Fibrella aestuarina BUZ 2: one gene and its partner. The protein of the gene in region 2 interacts with the protein of the main gene of each other region in a pairwise test. Links are inferred from orthologs where the notes say so. Each region holds a gene or a part of one and is shown on either strand. Other genes may lie near its edges.

Region 1 (7,880 bases), 2.8 Mb from region 2 along the record:
AACCGAGTTGCCCACCGAGTTGGTGTGTTCGAGGCGCAAGCCAGCCTGTAGCTGCGTTTTCTTGCTCAGTTGCGTGCTGTAGTTGACGTAGGCGGCCGAAATCTGCTCGGTATAGATGAAGCGGTTTGAGCGGGTGGGGTCGTTGGCCCATACGTCCGTTTTAGTTTCAAACGTCAGGTTGTTGTCCGATTCGACGCGGCTGGCTTTCAAGCCCATCTCCAGTTTGCCTTTCTTGAGCGGATGGGCGTAGTCGACTTTCCCGACCAGAATCTGGATGGCCGACGGCATTGTGTTCCGTACCGAATCGGGGCGGCCGCTGGGTACGTAGTCGGGCGTGAAAAACTGGGTGCCCAACTGGTTGCGCGAGCTGCCGTCGTAGGTCACGTAATCGACGTCGGCGCTGAGTTCGTGGCCTTTGTCGTCAAACTGATGCTTGGCATTCAGGTTGTAGTTGAGGTTGGTGAGGCGATTACCCACCGTGCTCACGGTCGTAAAGCGGCGCGTTACGGCCAACTGCTCATCCAGAATGTCGGTTTTGCTTTCGCCCGCCGGCTGATTCCAGTTTTCGGTGAAGCCGCTGAACAGCGCACCCAGGGTCGTTTTTTTGCTCAACGACCAGTCGGCACCTACTTTGAAATTGTGGTCATGACTGAAGCTGGCCCGGCTGGTGTGCTGATCGAAGTAGGTAACGTTATCGTTAAAAGGAATGCGGCGGTAGATGTTATTGGTGTTGAAATTCTCGTAATAACCGTAGCTGTAATTGCCAAACAGGTTGACTTTACCCGCGCGGTGGTTCAGGTTGAGCGAGGTCGTGGCCCGGCCGCGTCCATTGGGTTGTAGTGTCTGGCCAGTGCCGAGGGTGATGGTGCCGTTAGTGCCTAAATTCTTATTTTTCTTGAACCGGATGTTGATGATCCCGGAGTTGCCCGCCGCATCGTACTTGGCCGACGGGTTGGTAATCACCTCGATTTTCTCCACGTTGTCGCTGGGGGTATTGCGGAGCAGGTTCATCAGCTCCTGGGTCGAGAGGTACGAGCGTTTGCCGTCAATTTCGACGATTACGCCGCCTTTGCCCCGCACCTTGATGGCGTCGTTCTGCTGATCGACGGTGACACCGGGTGCTTTTTCCAGCACTTCGAGCAAGGTGTTCCCCGCCGATACTACGCTGTTTTCCACGTTGACAACCGTGCGGTCGACCTGTTGCTCGATGAAGGGCTTCTTGGCAACTACCGTTACTTCGGCCAGCTTTTTCTGCTCTTCGGCCAGTTTAAGCACCGGAAGGCTGACGGTGGCGTGATCGGCGTCAATCGTGAACGGTTCGCTATACGTTTTAACGTACCCAACCATCTGCGCCGACAGCCGGTACTGTCCGGCACTGATGTTCTCGAACGCGTAAGCACCCTCAACGTCGGCTACGGCTCCCTTTACGAGCGTTGAGTCGGCACTGCGCACGAGCAGGAGCGTGGCGAAGGGCATAGCCTTGTCGGCCTGATCGACGCAGCGGCCGTGAATGCTGCCTTTAACCGCCGCCTGTTGAGCCAACGCGGTCTGAAAAAAAAGTCCGGCTAAAACGAAGAGTAGAGAGAAGGTACGCATGGTGTAATGAGGCGAGTGCCGTAGATGATGTTGTAAAGCAAAGGTACTATGCACTACATAGTACCTGATCTTACACCAACGGTCTGAAAGCCTCGGTCAGTGGTTAAAAGGCGAACGTGGATTGGCTGGAAGCAAGATTACCCAACAGATGCGATCAGTACCTGGGTCCGTTGCATGAACCACCAAAAAAACGGGATGAACAGCCTAAAATCAGCCGTCAACGACATAGAGTCAATAACAAAAAAGCCCGATTCTGAGAGAGAATCGGGCTTTCATGCGAATGAATAGAACCGTAGCGCTGGCTAATCTTCGGGGTAAGGAATGTAAACAAAACCTGTAAACTCACCGATGACGACAAACAGGCAGCAGTACTCGTCGGGGTTTTTGTAATTCTCTTTCCAGAGATCATACGAATCTTCGCCGATGAGTTCGCGCTGTACAAACTCATCGAAAAACGAGGCGTTGTAGGTAAAGGTGTTGCCCAGATCGCCCTCACCGAATAGCAGCTGCCCGATTGGGATGCGTTTTTTCGACGCGACAAATACCGGGTAGTCCGAAAAGCCGCGCTTTCTGATCTGGTACGAGGCTTCTTTCAGCGCGTCGGCCACCTGCACAAAATCTTCCGACACCATGCCCATCAACTTCTTGTTAAGGTCGGGCGAGTTGGCGTCGTCCATCAGGACGTTTTCGTTACTGTTATTAATCACGGTTGGTTTGACGTTTGTCGTTTACCGTTTGACGTGGTGCTGCCGTATACCGCTTCGAACAAAACATCAACCGGTAAACGACAAACGTCAAACTACACCTAAAACCGGCTGGCCCCGAGCAACAGTTCCAGGTCTTTGAAGCGCATGCCGAATTTGCGGGCGATGTACAGGTTGGTGAGCGTGCCTTTGTGGCAATAGACGCCGCGCATAAACCAGCGGTTGGCGTAGATCATGGCTTCGATGCCACCGTTAGTGCCGGTTTGCAGCAGAAACGGCAGGAAGATGTTGCTCAGGGCCATGCTCGCCGTATGCGCCACGCGGGCGGCGATGTTGGGCACGCAGAAATGAATGACTTCGTGGGTGCGGAACGTCGGGTTTTTGTGCGACGTCATGCGTGAGGTCGCAAAATTGCCGCCCTGATCGATGGCCACGTCGATGATCACCGAATTGGGTTTCATGCGCGACACCATTTCGTCGGTCACCACCACCGGGCTCAGGCCGTCGTCGGCGCGGAGGGCACCAATCACCACGTCGGCCCGTTCGATGGCCTCGGTCAGCGTGTCAGAATCAAGGATCGACGTGTAGACCGACGTACCCACGGCGTATTTGAAGCGCTGAAGTTTGTAGAGGTCCTTGTCGAACACCTTCACGTCGGCCCCCATGCCCAGGGCCGTGCGGGTGGCGTATTCGGTGACGGTACCCGCGCCCAGGAAGACGACTTTGGTAGGCGGAACGCCCGTGATACCGCCCAGAATGATGCCCCGGCCGTTGGCGCTGCTGCTGAGGTATTCCCCGGCAATGAGCATGACGGTGCTGCCCGCAATCTCGCTCATCGACCGGATGACGGGCATACCACCCGCCTGATCCTCGATGTATTCGTAGCCAATGCCGGTGATGTGGCGCTCGTTAAGCTTTTCGAAGTAAGGGCGTTCGTGGGCGGGCAGGTTCAGGGCCGAAATAACCGTAGTTCCCTGTTTCAGGTGCTGAAATTCATCGTCGACCAGCGGCTCGATTTTCAGGATCAGGTTGGCTTCGTATACTTCTTTGGGCGATTTGGCAATCTGCGCACCCGCTTCGCTGTAGTCCGAATCGCTGAACTTGGCACCGATGCCGGCGCCCGTTTCGACGATCACTTCATGGCCGTTGCGCACCAGAATAGCCACGGCTTCGGGCGTCAGGGCGATGCGATTTTCCTGTAACGAAACTTCTCGGGGTAAGCCAATGAGCAAACTATGCTGCGAACTCTTGACGGGCGCGGGCGACTCTTTGGTATACAGGGCTGTTTGTTTCGCTAGTTCTTCGAAGCCAGTCATGAAAGGGGAGGTTAATGAACAATGCGCGGTGTGTACGAGCTGAGTGCCTGACTAAGGCAACCGAAGCTGGCGGTCATTGAACACGCTTGGTTTCTACGGTGCGGACGCCGTTCGGGTCGGCCGTCAGTTGGATGAGGTAATAGGTTGGTGGCCAGAGCGATTCGATGCGTTCGGGCCATTCGATAAAGCAATACGCCCCGGAATCGAGGTATTCGTCGAGGCCGATGTCGAGCGCTTCGGCCTCATTGCGGAGGCGGTAACAGTCAAAATGATAGACTGAATCGCCGGTTTGGGTGCTGTACTCGTTGACCAGCCCGAAGGTCGGGCTTTGGACTACGCTCACTACGCCAACCGCCCGGCAAAGGGCTTTTATCAGCGTGGTTTTGCCAACGCCCATCTCTCCCTCAAACAGCCACACGTGCAGGTTGTCGGCTTCGGCCACCAACTGCTGAGCCACCGTGTCCAGTTCGTCGAGTTGCGTAAAAGTTTGAGTCATGAGGCAAAACGTATAGACAAAGATACAAAAAACCCCGCCGTTGGGCGGGGTAGAAACGAAAGGCATCTGGATGAAGCGGATTTAGGGGATGATCGCGGGTTCATTTATCAATAGTAGCAGATGCCGATTGACCCGCTTGACATCCGTGATCATCCCTTAAAATCCGCTTCATCGGCGTCCCCACCTTTTTAGTGCGCGACGAGCCAGTTTTCGCCGAAGCCCACACCGGTTTCCATCTGAACGGCCATCGGAATGGCGGTTTTCATAATGCGATCGACGTTTTCCTTGAGGTAATCGAGCTCCGACTTGTGGGCGTCGAACACCAGTTCGTCATGCACGGTGAGGATCATCTTCGATTTGAGCTGCTCCTGCGACATGAATTCGTGGATGCGGATCATGGCAATCTTCAGCATGTCGGCGGCGCTGCCCTGAATGGGGGCGTTGATGGCGTTGCGCTCGGCAAACATGCGGTCGGTGATGTTGCGGGAGTTGATGTCGCGCAGGTACCGCCGACGGCCCAGAATCGTTTCGGCGTAGCCAAAGCCGCGCGCTTTCTCGATACTCTGATCCATATACGCCTTCACCGCCGGGAACTCCTGGAAGTATTCCTCGATGATCTGGCTCGCTTCTTTACGCGGAATCTTGAGCCGCTGCGCCAATCCAAACGACGAGATACCATAGATAATCCCGAAGTTGATGGTTTTGGCTTTACGGCGCATCTCGCCCGTTACCTCGCTGATGGGTACGTGAAACACCTTGCTCGCCGTCTGCGTGTGGATGTCGATGCCGTTGTTGAAGGCGTCGAGCATGGTCTGGTCGCCGCTAAAGGCCGCCATGATGCGCAACTCGATCTGCGAATAGTCGGCCGACATAATCAAGAATTCGTCTGAGCGGGGCACAAACGCTTTCCGGATCTCCTGACCGCGCGGGGTACGTATCGGAATGTTTTGCAGGTTCGGGTTCGTGCTCGACAGACGGCCCGTCGCCGCAACGGCCTGATTGAACGACGTATGCACGCGACCGGTACGTGACGAAATCAGCAGCGGCAGCGCATCAACGTAGGTATTCTTCAGTTTGATCAGCTCCCGGTAATCCAGGATTTTGCCGATAATCGGGTTTTCGGCTTCCAGCTTCGAGAGTACCTCTTCGCCGGTGGCGTACTGCCCGGTTTTGGTCTTCTTGGCGTTCTTGTCGAGTTTGAGTTTGTCGAACAGCACCTCGCCCAACTGCTTGGGTGAGCCGATGTTGAATTCGCCGCCCGCAATCTCGTAAATCTCGCTCTGCACCTGCCGCATGTCGGTGTCGAGCGTGGCCGACAGCTCTTTCAGCGCGCCGGTGTCGAGGGTGATGCCCTCCAGCTCCAGATCGGCCAGCACGCGCACGAGCGGCATCTCGACCTGATCGAACAGCTTGTGGAGGTTGTCTTTGTTGAGCATCGGCTCGAAGGTGTCGCGCAGTTGCAGGGTCACGTCGGCGTCTTCGCCCGCGTATTCCACCACCTGCTGCACGTCGACCTCGCGCATGGTGAGCTGCCCCTTGCCTTTTTTCCCGATCAGCGATTCGATGGCTACCGGCGCGTAGTTGAGGTACACCTCGGCCATCACGTCCATGTTGTGCCGCTGTTCAGGCTCAATCAGGTAGTGGGCGAGCATGGTATCGAAAAGCGGCCCGCGTACTACCACGCCGTACTTCTTGAGCATCAGCAGGTCATACTTCAGGTTTTGGCCGACTTTCTCGATGGCTTCATTTTCAAAAAACGGCTTGAACACGTCCACGACCGCCTGCGCCTCGGCCCGGTCGGGGGGGACCGGTACGTAGAACGCCTCGCCTTTGCGATACGAAAACGACATGCCCACCAGATCGGCCTCCACGGGGTCGAGGGCGGTGGTTTCGGAGTCGAAGCAGACGTTGGTTTGCTCGTTCAGGTACGTGACCAGCGCGGCGCGCAACTCGGGCGTGTCCACCAGCCGGTAATCGTGCAACACCGAGTGGATGGTCTTGCGGGGTTCGGCCGAGAAGTTGGGGTCGAGCTCAATTTCGTGCGCATCGTCGCCCCAACTAGCTACGCTCGTGGGCAGTTCGGCACCCGGTGCGTATTCGGAGCCCGCCGAGTCGGTAACGGCGTCGGGTGTGGCCGCTTCGCCGGATGCCACAGGTACGTTGACGGGCGTTTTTTTGCCGCGCGCTTTCTTCGGTTCCGGCGTGGCCAGAGCCTGGGCAAAGGTGTCGTCAAACTGAAAAGGCAGATCGTCGGCGCCGCTGGGCGAGGCAGCTGGCATGGGCATAAAGGCCGGGGCCGGGTCGAACAGGCCCATCTGCCCATTGGCCGGTTTGGCAGTGGCCGCTGGGAAGGCTTGCCCCGCCGGAGCGGGATCGTCGCCCAGCAGTCGGGTCTTCATCTGCCGGAACTCCAGTTCGTCAAGCAGGGCGGCGAGCCGGGGCCTATCGTAGTCGGTCAGGCGCAGGGCGGCTTCGTCGAACGGCACCGGCACCTCCAGATGAATCGTAGCCAGTTCTTTTGACAATAGCCCCTGTTGCCCGTACTGGACCACGTTTTCCTTGAGCTTGCCTTTCAGCTGATCGGCGTTGGCGATGAGGTTTTCAACGCTGCCAAATTCGGCAACCAGTTTCTGCGCCGTCTTCTCGCCAATGCCCGGAATGCCCGGAATGTTGTCGACCGAATCGCCCATGAGCCCGAGCATGTCGATCACCTGCCCCACGTGCTCGATGCCCCAGCGTTCGCAGATTTCTTTAACGCCCTGCTTTTCGGCCGGTTTGCCCATGAACGCGGGCTTGTAGATAAACACACAGTCATTGACCAACTGCCCGTAGTCTTTGTCGGGCGTCATCATGTACACCTCGAAATCGCCCGCCTGACAAGCTTTGAGCGACAGTGTGCCGATGATGTCGTCGGCTTCGTAGCCTTCCTTGATCAGCATCGGGATGTTCATGGCTTCCACGATCTGCTTGATATAAGGAATGGCTACCGAAATGTCTTCGGGCTGCGACTGCCGGGTGGCTTTGTACATCGGAAACTGCTCGTGCCGGAAGGTCTTTTTCGAGTGGTCGAAGGCGACACCGATGTGCGTAGGTTTCTCTTTCTGCAACACCTCCATGAGCGAGTTCATGAAGCCAAAAACGGCGCTGGTGTTCACGCCTTTCGACGAGATGCGCGGGCTTTTGTTAAAGGCGAAGTGGGCCCGGTAAATAAGCGCCAGGGCGTCGAGCAGAAAGAGTTTATGCTGTGGTTTTGCCATTATAAAAGTCAGTTGCAGTCATCGATTGTCATGGGCCGTGAATGCCGACGGATGACCGTCTATGACTACAAATGACTCTAAAAAAACAACAGGCTGTATGCCCTTTTGATTCCGGTTTCTGAGGAGACGGTCACCGAAAAAAGGCTCCGTCCGGCCCACACTGTGCGAAAGGCAACAGCATGAACCGGACGGAGCCGCTCATCGAAAGGATGAAAAAAGGAGTCATTCGTCAGGAGCCCGGCAGGAGCACCCGATCGATCCGGTGAATGACGGCGTTGGTCGTCAAGATGTTGGCGCTCGTTACGTTCGACGCACTGGTGCCATTCCCCGCGCCCGTCACGGTTACGCCGGTTCCCGTCACGCCAAAGCGGAGGGTAGGGGTGGCACCCAACAGCGTCGGGCTGGTCAGGCCGTCGGTAAGTTGCGTTGAAAAGACACGACCCGGAACCACGTGATACGATAATACCCGCTGAAGCGTAGCCGCGGGAGTAGCGGCAATGGCCGTTGCACT
Region 2 (8,088 bases):
CCGCACCAATTCGTGCCAGTCGCGGTCAGCTTCGTGCGGATACGCCAGCGCCAGACACGGTAACCCGCAACGGCCCGCGTCGAAATAAAGGCCGTCGTAGAACAAAACGGCGATCAACTTCTTTACCTGATGGACGGTAATGGCGTAGGTGTTCGTCAGCACCGCCTCGCCAAGGCGTTCGCCAAGCAGATAATCATAATACCGGTACTGAATAGCAACTCGTGGCGGAATGCTGGCCGGCAAACCGGGTTGAGGAATAGGGAGGCTGCCAAACGGGGAGCGATCAACGAAGGCGGTGGCCAACGCATCGCTTAGCGGGCCTCTTTCTGGGTTGTTCATGGCTTGATTCGCGTACGTTGTTTACTGGTAGTTCATTAATCACGCGGGCAAGCTACACCCGGCACAACGTAGCCTATTTACGGTCCACCATTTATTTTCGTCTATAGCATCACTATTCGTCATGGCTACACCCGCCATTGTTTTGTCACAGGTAACCAAGCGCTACCATCAGCAGCCGGTCGTTGATTCGGTGTCGTTAACGATTGCGGCCGGCGAAACGCTGGTCTTGCTGGGTACGTCGGGGAGCGGGAAAACTACCACGCTGAAAATGATGAACCGCCTGATCGACGCCGACGAAGGCACGATCGCCATCAACGGCACCGACGTACGGCAGCAATCGCCCCACGAGTTGCGGCGCGGCATCGGCTACGTGATTCAGGAGGCGGGGCTGTTTCCGCACTATACCGTGGCCGACAACATCGCGCTGGTGCCGCGTTTGCTTGACTGGCCCCCCGACCGCATCGCCCAACGTACCCACGAACTGTTGACGATGCTACATTTGCCCGAAAGCCTGCTGACCCGCTTTCCCGATCAGCTCAGCGGCGGGCAGCGCCAACGCGTGGGGCTGGCTCGTGCGCTGGCGGCCGACCCGCCCATTATCCTGATGGATGAACCCTTCGGGGCGCTCGATCCGCTCACACGGGCCGATATTCGCCGGGAATTTCGGGAGCTGGACGCCCTGCAACGCAAAACAATTGTGCTGGTCACGCACGACGTACGGGAGGCTTTTGCCCTGGCCGATCGCGTTGCGCTGATGGATGCGGGCCGGATTGTGCAGCTTGGCGAACCTAACGTGCTGCGTGATAGCCCCGCTACGCCCTTCGTCAGACGATTTGTTGACGCATAGAACCAAACGAAACGGCTATGGTTTTTCGTTGGAAGTAGGTAGATTGACTTGATCTTTTCGCATATGCGTCGCTTATACATCGTTCCGCTGCTTGGCCTGCTGGCCGCCTGTGCGCCCTCAAAGCCCAAATTTCCTACGCCTGATGGCACCGCCGCAACTGGTTCGGCGCCGGTGGGTACGTCGTCGGCTCAAAGCCGCCCCCGCTCGGCTGACCCGGAAGGCGACCGAATGCGGCCGGCTGGCCGGGTTCAACCCCGCTCCATTCCATCAACCGACGTGGGCGCCGCGCCCGTCACGCCCGATCAGCCCCAGAGTGAGTGGTCGGTGCTGGCAATCAAGGGCAAATTTCTGGCCATCGATACCACGGCCCTGCGCGTGTACCTGAACGTGATTACGAGCCAGCCCAATGGGCAACCCATGCCCGTGGCTACGTTTCAGGAGCGGTTTATGGTCAATTTTGTGATCTACCCCGATTACAACAATCGCGAGCGACTGGCCTACGGCAACGTGGCCCTTACGCCCGAAACGCTTACCCGCGACAACGATCATCTGGTGGTGTCGTTCACGATTCCACGGCCTAAAAACGCAGGAAATGCGATTATGCTGACCGAAATTTCGGAGAAGAATACGGGCAAAAAAGCGCTGAACGACCTGCCGCTCCGTTTCAAGACAACCCGCCTGTCCGACCAATATGCGCTTTTCGATGCGGCGGGTCGGCTACCACAATTGCGTAACTTTGCGCGAGCGCAGGACACCGTGGTGATCCGCGACGTATCGGGCACCAAACGTACGTTGTTTGCCTACCGCTACAAACACGAGTTTGACCCGGCCCTGCCACCAATGAGTTCATCGCAACGGCCCGCGCCCCGCACCCTGGCTATCGACACTACACTGACCATCACGACCAACGAACCCGTCCGGCTTCCCGGCGAAGGGTTGTATTACTTTGTGGCCGATACGGCCGATCAGAGCGGTATCGGTCTGCTGGTGGGCGATGGTCGTTACCCCAAAATGACCCGCCCCGAACGCCTCGTGAAGCCCTTGCTTTACATGAGTACGGGTACGGAGATTGCCGAACTGAATGCGTCGAAAGAAGCCAAAAAAGCGCTCGACCGGTATTGGCTAACGCTGACCTCGGGTAATGAAGAGGTGGCGAAGCGGGCGATTCGGGCGTATTATGGCCGGGTCGAAGAGGCCAACGCCCTGTTTACAACCTATAAAGAAGGTTGGAAAACCGACAAGGGCATGATCTACATCATCCTCGGGGCGCCCGACCGCGTGCAGCGCAGCCGCGACCGTGAGGTGTGGGTGTACAACAAGCGCAGCAACCTGTCGGAAGTGAATTTTACATTTAATCGTAAACAAAATCAATTTGTCGAGGACCATTACGAGCTGGTGCGCTATGTCGAATACCAGCCCATTTGGTACCCCGTCGTCGAAGCATGGAGAACCGGCGCAATCCGCGAGTAAATCGCCCCAATACCGAGTGGAACCCCAATGAACACGATCGCGGTGATGAAAATCGGCCGCGTGATTTTACTCGTGATGAGCGGGGCGATGCGCCAGAGCAACGGGATGAAGAACCGCGTCGCCAATCGCCCGTAGGCCGGTCTGGCGGCGGGCGAGAGACTCGGGATTACCCCCGGCGCGACGATCGCGACCGGAACGACGTACCCAGCCGCCCCCGAAATGACCGCGACGATCGGCGCGATAACCGGCCGTCGGGTGGGTATGATAAACCCCGGCCTGCCTACCGCCCCAAAGAAACCCGCCCGGAGCCCGGCCCCGACGAGATGGTCTACGGCATTCAGTCGGTGATCGAAACGTTGCGTTCGGGTCAGCAGATCGATAAGCTCTACATGGAGAAAAGCCTGAGCAACGCCGACATTCAGAATCTGGCGTTCCAGAATCGGGTGACGATCCAGCGGGTGCCGGTGGAGAAGCTCGATCGCCTGACGCGGAAAAACCACCAGGGTGTGGTCTGTCTGGTGGCGGCGGTGCAATACGTGAAGCTCTCGAATGTGATGGCCGACGTGCACGAGCGCGGCGAGGTGCCGTTCCTGCTGCTGCTCGACCGGATCACCGACGTGCGCAATTTCGGCGCCATTGCCCGCACAGCCGAGTGTGCCGGGGTGCAGTGTATCGTGATTCCGGGCAAAGGCTCAGCGGCCATCAACTCCGACGCCATGAAAACGTCGTCGGGCGCCCTAAACCACATTTCGGTCTGCCGGGAGTTTAGCCTGGTCGATACGGTATCGTACTTGCAGAAGTCAGGTGTGCAGGTGCTGGCTTGTACCGAGAAATCGCACCGCGATCTTTACACCTTATCGAATGATTTTAAAGGCCCGCTTGCGATCGTGATGGGCTCCGAAGAAGACGGTATCTCGCCCGACATCCTGCGCGTCGTCGACGGTCACGTCAAAATTCCGCTGCTCGGCGAAGTCGGCTCCCTCAACGTATCCGTCGCCACGGGCGTCGTGCTCTACGAGGTAGTCCGGCAGCGATCGGAGGGGTGATTGATTGATAATGAATGATGTATAATGAATAATGGGGGCTGACGCGTCTTACTTTCGTGTCAGCCCCCATTATTCATTATACATCATTCATTATCAGCCTAGGCTTTCTTGCCCTTGGTCGCGCCTTTTTTGGCACCAGCTTTAGCGGGTTTGCCGTCGAGCGTGTTGATCCAGGTGGCGAGTTTCAGCGCGTCTTCCTTCGGCACCTGCTTCATGGGGGCCATTGCGATGTAGCCCGGCCAGTTGCTTGGTTTTGGATTGTAGATCAGCTCAACGATCTGATCATTGGTGTAGTTGCGTTTAGCCACGTCTTTGTAGGCCGGGCCAACGAGTTTGGTATCGACACGGTGGCAGGCGATACACGTGTATTTTGTCATCAGGGCCTTCATGTCATCAGGAATGTTATCCTGCGCCTGAGCCGTAAACGATGCCGTAGCCAGACCGGCGGTGGCAAGAAGGAAGCTGAGTGCTTTTTTCATTGTAACGAAGAAATGGGCAATTGGTTAGACAAAACACGGGTTCACAGCGACCCCGCAAAAGTAAGTAACTGACCCCTACCGAGCCAATCCGGTATTGGCTTAATGCTATTGTAAAACAGTAATAAGACGCCGATTTACCCGAAAGGTTTAACGAGGCCTCCGAATCTTATCAGGTTGATGGCTCAGGCGCCCGCTTGCGAACTCCCAACGGAGGTCCGTCGTTCATCGGCTATGACGACCTACGATTTCAGGACCTACCACGTTCGGTCTATCAACGCCGCTTCTGCCGAAGAGCGCGCAGCCATCAATCAGGAGTTGAAGGATCTGTATGCTAGCCTGCCCGCCGCCGAGCAGGACAACTTTAACCGGCAACTACAAACCTTCCTGACCCGCGAAGTCGGTCGCCTCAAAAGCGACTACGAAGCGATCAAGGGAAGTGAATGAATAATGAATACTGTAGGATGTATAATGAATTGCTGCGTCAGCAGTCTGCCGCCTGGGCCATTATACATCCTACAGTATTCATTCTTTACTCCACCACGCTCAGCTTCACCGTGTTGGTGCGGCGCTGCTTCGAGAGCGGCATGCTGAGCGTATTAATGAAGATGTCGCCAGAACTTAGTTCGCCCCGGTCAACCAGGGTTTGCTTGATCGCCTCGACAGTCTGATCGACGTTCTGATTCGTTTCGGGGTTATACGGAATGACCTGTACGCCCCAGTAAAGACCCAGCACGTTGCGCAGCCGGGCATCGGGCGAGAATACGAAAATGCTCGCTTTGGGCCGGTGGTGGCTCAACCGCACGGCCGTGTAGCCCGACGTGGTGATGCCGATGATCGCTTTGGCTTTGGTATCGCGGGCGAGGCGGCAGGCGCTCATCACCACGTTATCGTTCAGCACGCTCTCGCTGGGGTGGTCGTTCACCTGCGCGTGGTGCTTGTAATAAATCTTATCCGAGTTGGCTTCGACGTTGCGGATCGTCGCGCTCATGTTCTCGACGGCCAGAATGGGGTAGCTACCCGATGCCGTTTCGGCCGATAGCATCACCGCATCGGCACCGTCCATAACCGAGTTGGCCACGTCGTTGATTTCGGCGCGGGTCGGGCGGGGGGCGTCGATCATGCTTTCGAGCATCTGCGTCGCCACGATCACGGGCTTGGCGGCCCGGTTGCACTTCTCGACCAGCATCTTCTGGATCATCGGTACTTCTTCGGCGGGCAGTTCAACGCCGAGGTCGCCACGGGCTACCATGATGGCGTCGGTCGCTTCGATGATTTCGTCGATGTTGGTGATGGCTTCTGGCTTTTCGATCTTGGCCACCACGCGGGCCAATTTGCCCTTCGACTTGATGTACTCTTTGATTTCGTGAATTTCCCGCGCTTCTCGCACAAACGAGAGGGCGATCCACTCCACGTCATGCTCAAGGCCAAAGTCGAGGTCGGCCCAGTCTTTCTCGGTTACCGACGGCATCGACACTTTCGTGTTGGGCAGGTTTACCCCTTTCTTCGACTTCAGGGGGCCGCCGTAGACGACCTCCGTTACCACGTCGGTGCCTTCCACGCCAATCACTTTTACTTCCAGCTTGCCGTCGTCGAGCAGGATCCGCTCGCCGGGGCGCACATCGCGGTACATCCCTTTGTAGGGTGTACTCACCCGTCCCGACGTACCCACTACTTCTTCATTGGTAAAGACCAATTTGTTGCCTGGTAGAATGGGGACACCATTCTTAGGGTCTTCAACGGCGCCAATCCGAATCTTGGGACCTTGTAAATCTTGCAGAACGCAGAGGTTCAGGTTATTCTCTTCGTTGATCTCGCGGATGCGATTCAGGCGCATGAGGTGGTCTTCATGCGTGCCGTGCGAAAAATTGAGCCGGAACACATTTACGCCCGCACGGGCAAGGGCCAACAGTTGATCTTTGGTTTCTGAGGCCGGGCCAACCGTGGCAACAATCTTGGTTCGTTTAAACATGGAATAGAACTGAAGAGAAGCGGATGCTGAACGTATCGGCCACAAAATTAACCGGATCGTTGAGAATAGCTTAAGAGTTTGGCGTTTGCCGTTTGATGTTTACCATTCATTTGGCACAATCAACAGTAAACCGCATAGGCTAAATACCAAACTCTTGATAGTCATTTGGTGATCTGGATTCGTTCTGTTACTTTTGCGGACTCAATTCAGAAACAGGCATTTTAGTCGCAGCTATACAATGAAAAGAACGTATCAACCGTCGAACCGCAAACGCCGCAACAAACACGGCTTCCGGGAGCGGATGGCAACGCCCAACGGGCAGAACGTGCTGGCGCGTCGCCGGGCGAAAGGTCGCTGGAAGCTGACCGTTTCAGACGAAAAGAAAGGCAACCGGTTTAAACTGTAAGGCCCGACTTTTACCAGTCATTAAAAAAGCCGCTCTGATGATCAGAGCGGCTTTTTTAATGACTGGTAGTCCTGAATACCTACTCATTCTCATTTTGAGCGGGGAGACAGATACCAGTTGACACCAATGCCAAGTAATAAAAATCGATTGAAGGGAGCCAGCTTGCTACTGCGAAAGGCGTCCTGTACGTCGTCAACGCCCAGTGTAGCCGTCGCGTCAACGCTGAGCCGATTGCCCACAAAATAGCTAACGCCTACTCCAGCGTTGGCCCGGATGGTAGCCGGGGTTCGCCCGACTAACCCCGCTACTTGCAGGTCTCGCGTCGAGGTGATAGCGTTCCAGCTATAACTGCCTTCTAGGTGAACGAAGGGCTTGAGACGTCCTTCTGAGAAATAACGCCGGGCGATCAGTGACAAACCGACCGATGAACTGGTAAACTGGGGCGGCTCACCTGACTGGCCCAAAAATCTGTACTGGGTTGTGCCAAACTCGACGGGTACACCGAGGCCGATGAACACGTTCTTTTTGGGAAAGAAACCAGCCGATGGCGTCAGGCGAAAGCTGGAACGGGTCGTAGACGATGATATCGTGTTCGGGTCGTTTGGCCAGATACCCGTTGCCGCGTTCAGGCCCAGCGCCCAGGTGCCTTTTTCGGTTTGGGCGTGTGCTGCATGAATCAAGCCCAGCAGGCAGGCCAGTAAGAAGCAACGTATTTTCATCGTTGAGTTAGTTTGATGGTTAATAATCAGTAAAAGAACCGCTGCGCACTGGCTGCGCCAATCAATTTCTCACCCGTCTGCGCGGCTTCAACATACCCGTACATAGGAGCAGGAGGTTAAGCAAGAGTGTATCGAAAAGGAAAAAGCAAAGAAGGATAAAACAGATTTTATTAAGGGGAGTACCGACGTGGCGAAAGGTCAGATCTGTGCTGGTAACGTGTAAGTAGTTACATGACCGTATTAGCGGATGATGGTTGGAATTCAGTAAATAAATAGCCTAAATTCATAGACTACGTAGTTAGGCCTGACGAATAAGCGGAGGTAGATTCAACTTGCTTAGTGTAGCTTTGCACCCCTCATGCCCAATACGTTTCCCAAAACCGAACGCCTGACGAGCAAAAAGCTCATCAACCGACTCTTTGACCGAAGCGCCCAAACCGGCGCCGATGCGGTGCAGTCGGTCTATGCGCATCCGTTTCGGGTCATGTTTGTGTTGCCCGGATTGGCACCTGCCACCAACGTACCTGACGCCGTCGACGTACGGGCTGTAGATTCAGCCGAAGCAAACGAGGTAACTACCAACGTACCTGAGGTAGTGCCGAAGCCTTCGCCGCAGGCATTGCCGCAGGTACTGTTTAGCGTGCCCAAACGGGCCTTCAAAAAAGCGGTGGACCGTAACCTCGTACGGCGGCGTTGTCGCGAGGCATATCGGCTGAATAAGTGTATCTTGCAGAAGGCCGCTGTCTCTCCCGTTGCGATTACATTTCTGTATACCGCCAAGGTCAAAATTTCGTTTGACGAGATAGATAAAGG

What was found.
Region 1: the proteins of rlmB (region 2) and tsaE interact in binary tests that used the Escherichia coli proteins (3 or more experiments, as listed by UniProt). The link is inferred for Fibrella aestuarina BUZ 2 from one-to-one orthologs.

Annotation. Positions count from the first base shown.
Region 1 is NC_020054.1:3,856,860-3,864,739, forward strand. What follows is about bases 2,402-5,149. They hold tsaE (tRNA (adenosine(37)-N6)-threonylcarbamoyltransferase complex ATPase subunit type 1 TsaE), read right to left. Parts: upstream 4,113-5,149; coding sequence 3,690-4,112; downstream 2,402-3,689. Other genes in these bases: FAES_RS15630 (alanine dehydrogenase), read right to left, coding at 2,402-3,616; polA (DNA polymerase I), read right to left, coding at 4,301-5,149. Outside these bases: FAES_RS15620 (TonB-dependent receptor domain-containing protein), read right to left, coding at 1-1,596; FAES_RS15625 (hypothetical protein), read right to left, coding at 1,899-2,303; more of polA, read right to left, coding at 5,150-7,369; FAES_RS15645 (fasciclin domain-containing protein), read right to left, coding at 7,599-7,880. UniProt on the Escherichia coli protein: Required for the formation of a threonylcarbamoyl group on adenosine at position 37 (t(6)A37) in tRNAs that read codons beginning with adenine.
Region 2 is NC_020054.1:1,048,238-1,056,325, forward strand. Bases 1,885-4,840 are described here. They hold rlmB (23S rRNA (guanosine(2251)-2'-O)-methyltransferase RlmB), read left to right. Parts: upstream 1,885-2,979; coding sequence 2,980-3,702; downstream 3,703-4,840. Other genes in these bases: FAES_RS04140 (GWxTD domain-containing protein), read left to right, coding at 1,885-2,656; FAES_RS04150 (c-type cytochrome), read right to left, coding at 3,801-4,181; FAES_RS04155 (hypothetical protein), read left to right, coding at 4,413-4,625; pyk (pyruvate kinase), read right to left, coding at 4,711-4,840. Outside these bases: FAES_RS04130 (hypothetical protein), read right to left, coding at 1-339; FAES_RS04135 (ABC transporter ATP-binding protein), read left to right, coding at 461-1,186; more of FAES_RS04140, read left to right, coding at 1,250-1,884; more of pyk, read right to left, coding at 4,841-6,150; rpmH (50S ribosomal protein L34), read left to right, coding at 6,389-6,556; FAES_RS04170 (hypothetical protein), read right to left, coding at 6,646-7,275; FAES_RS04175 (ribonuclease P protein component), read left to right, coding at 7,634-8,088. UniProt on the Escherichia coli protein: Specifically methylates the ribose of guanosine 2251 in 23S rRNA.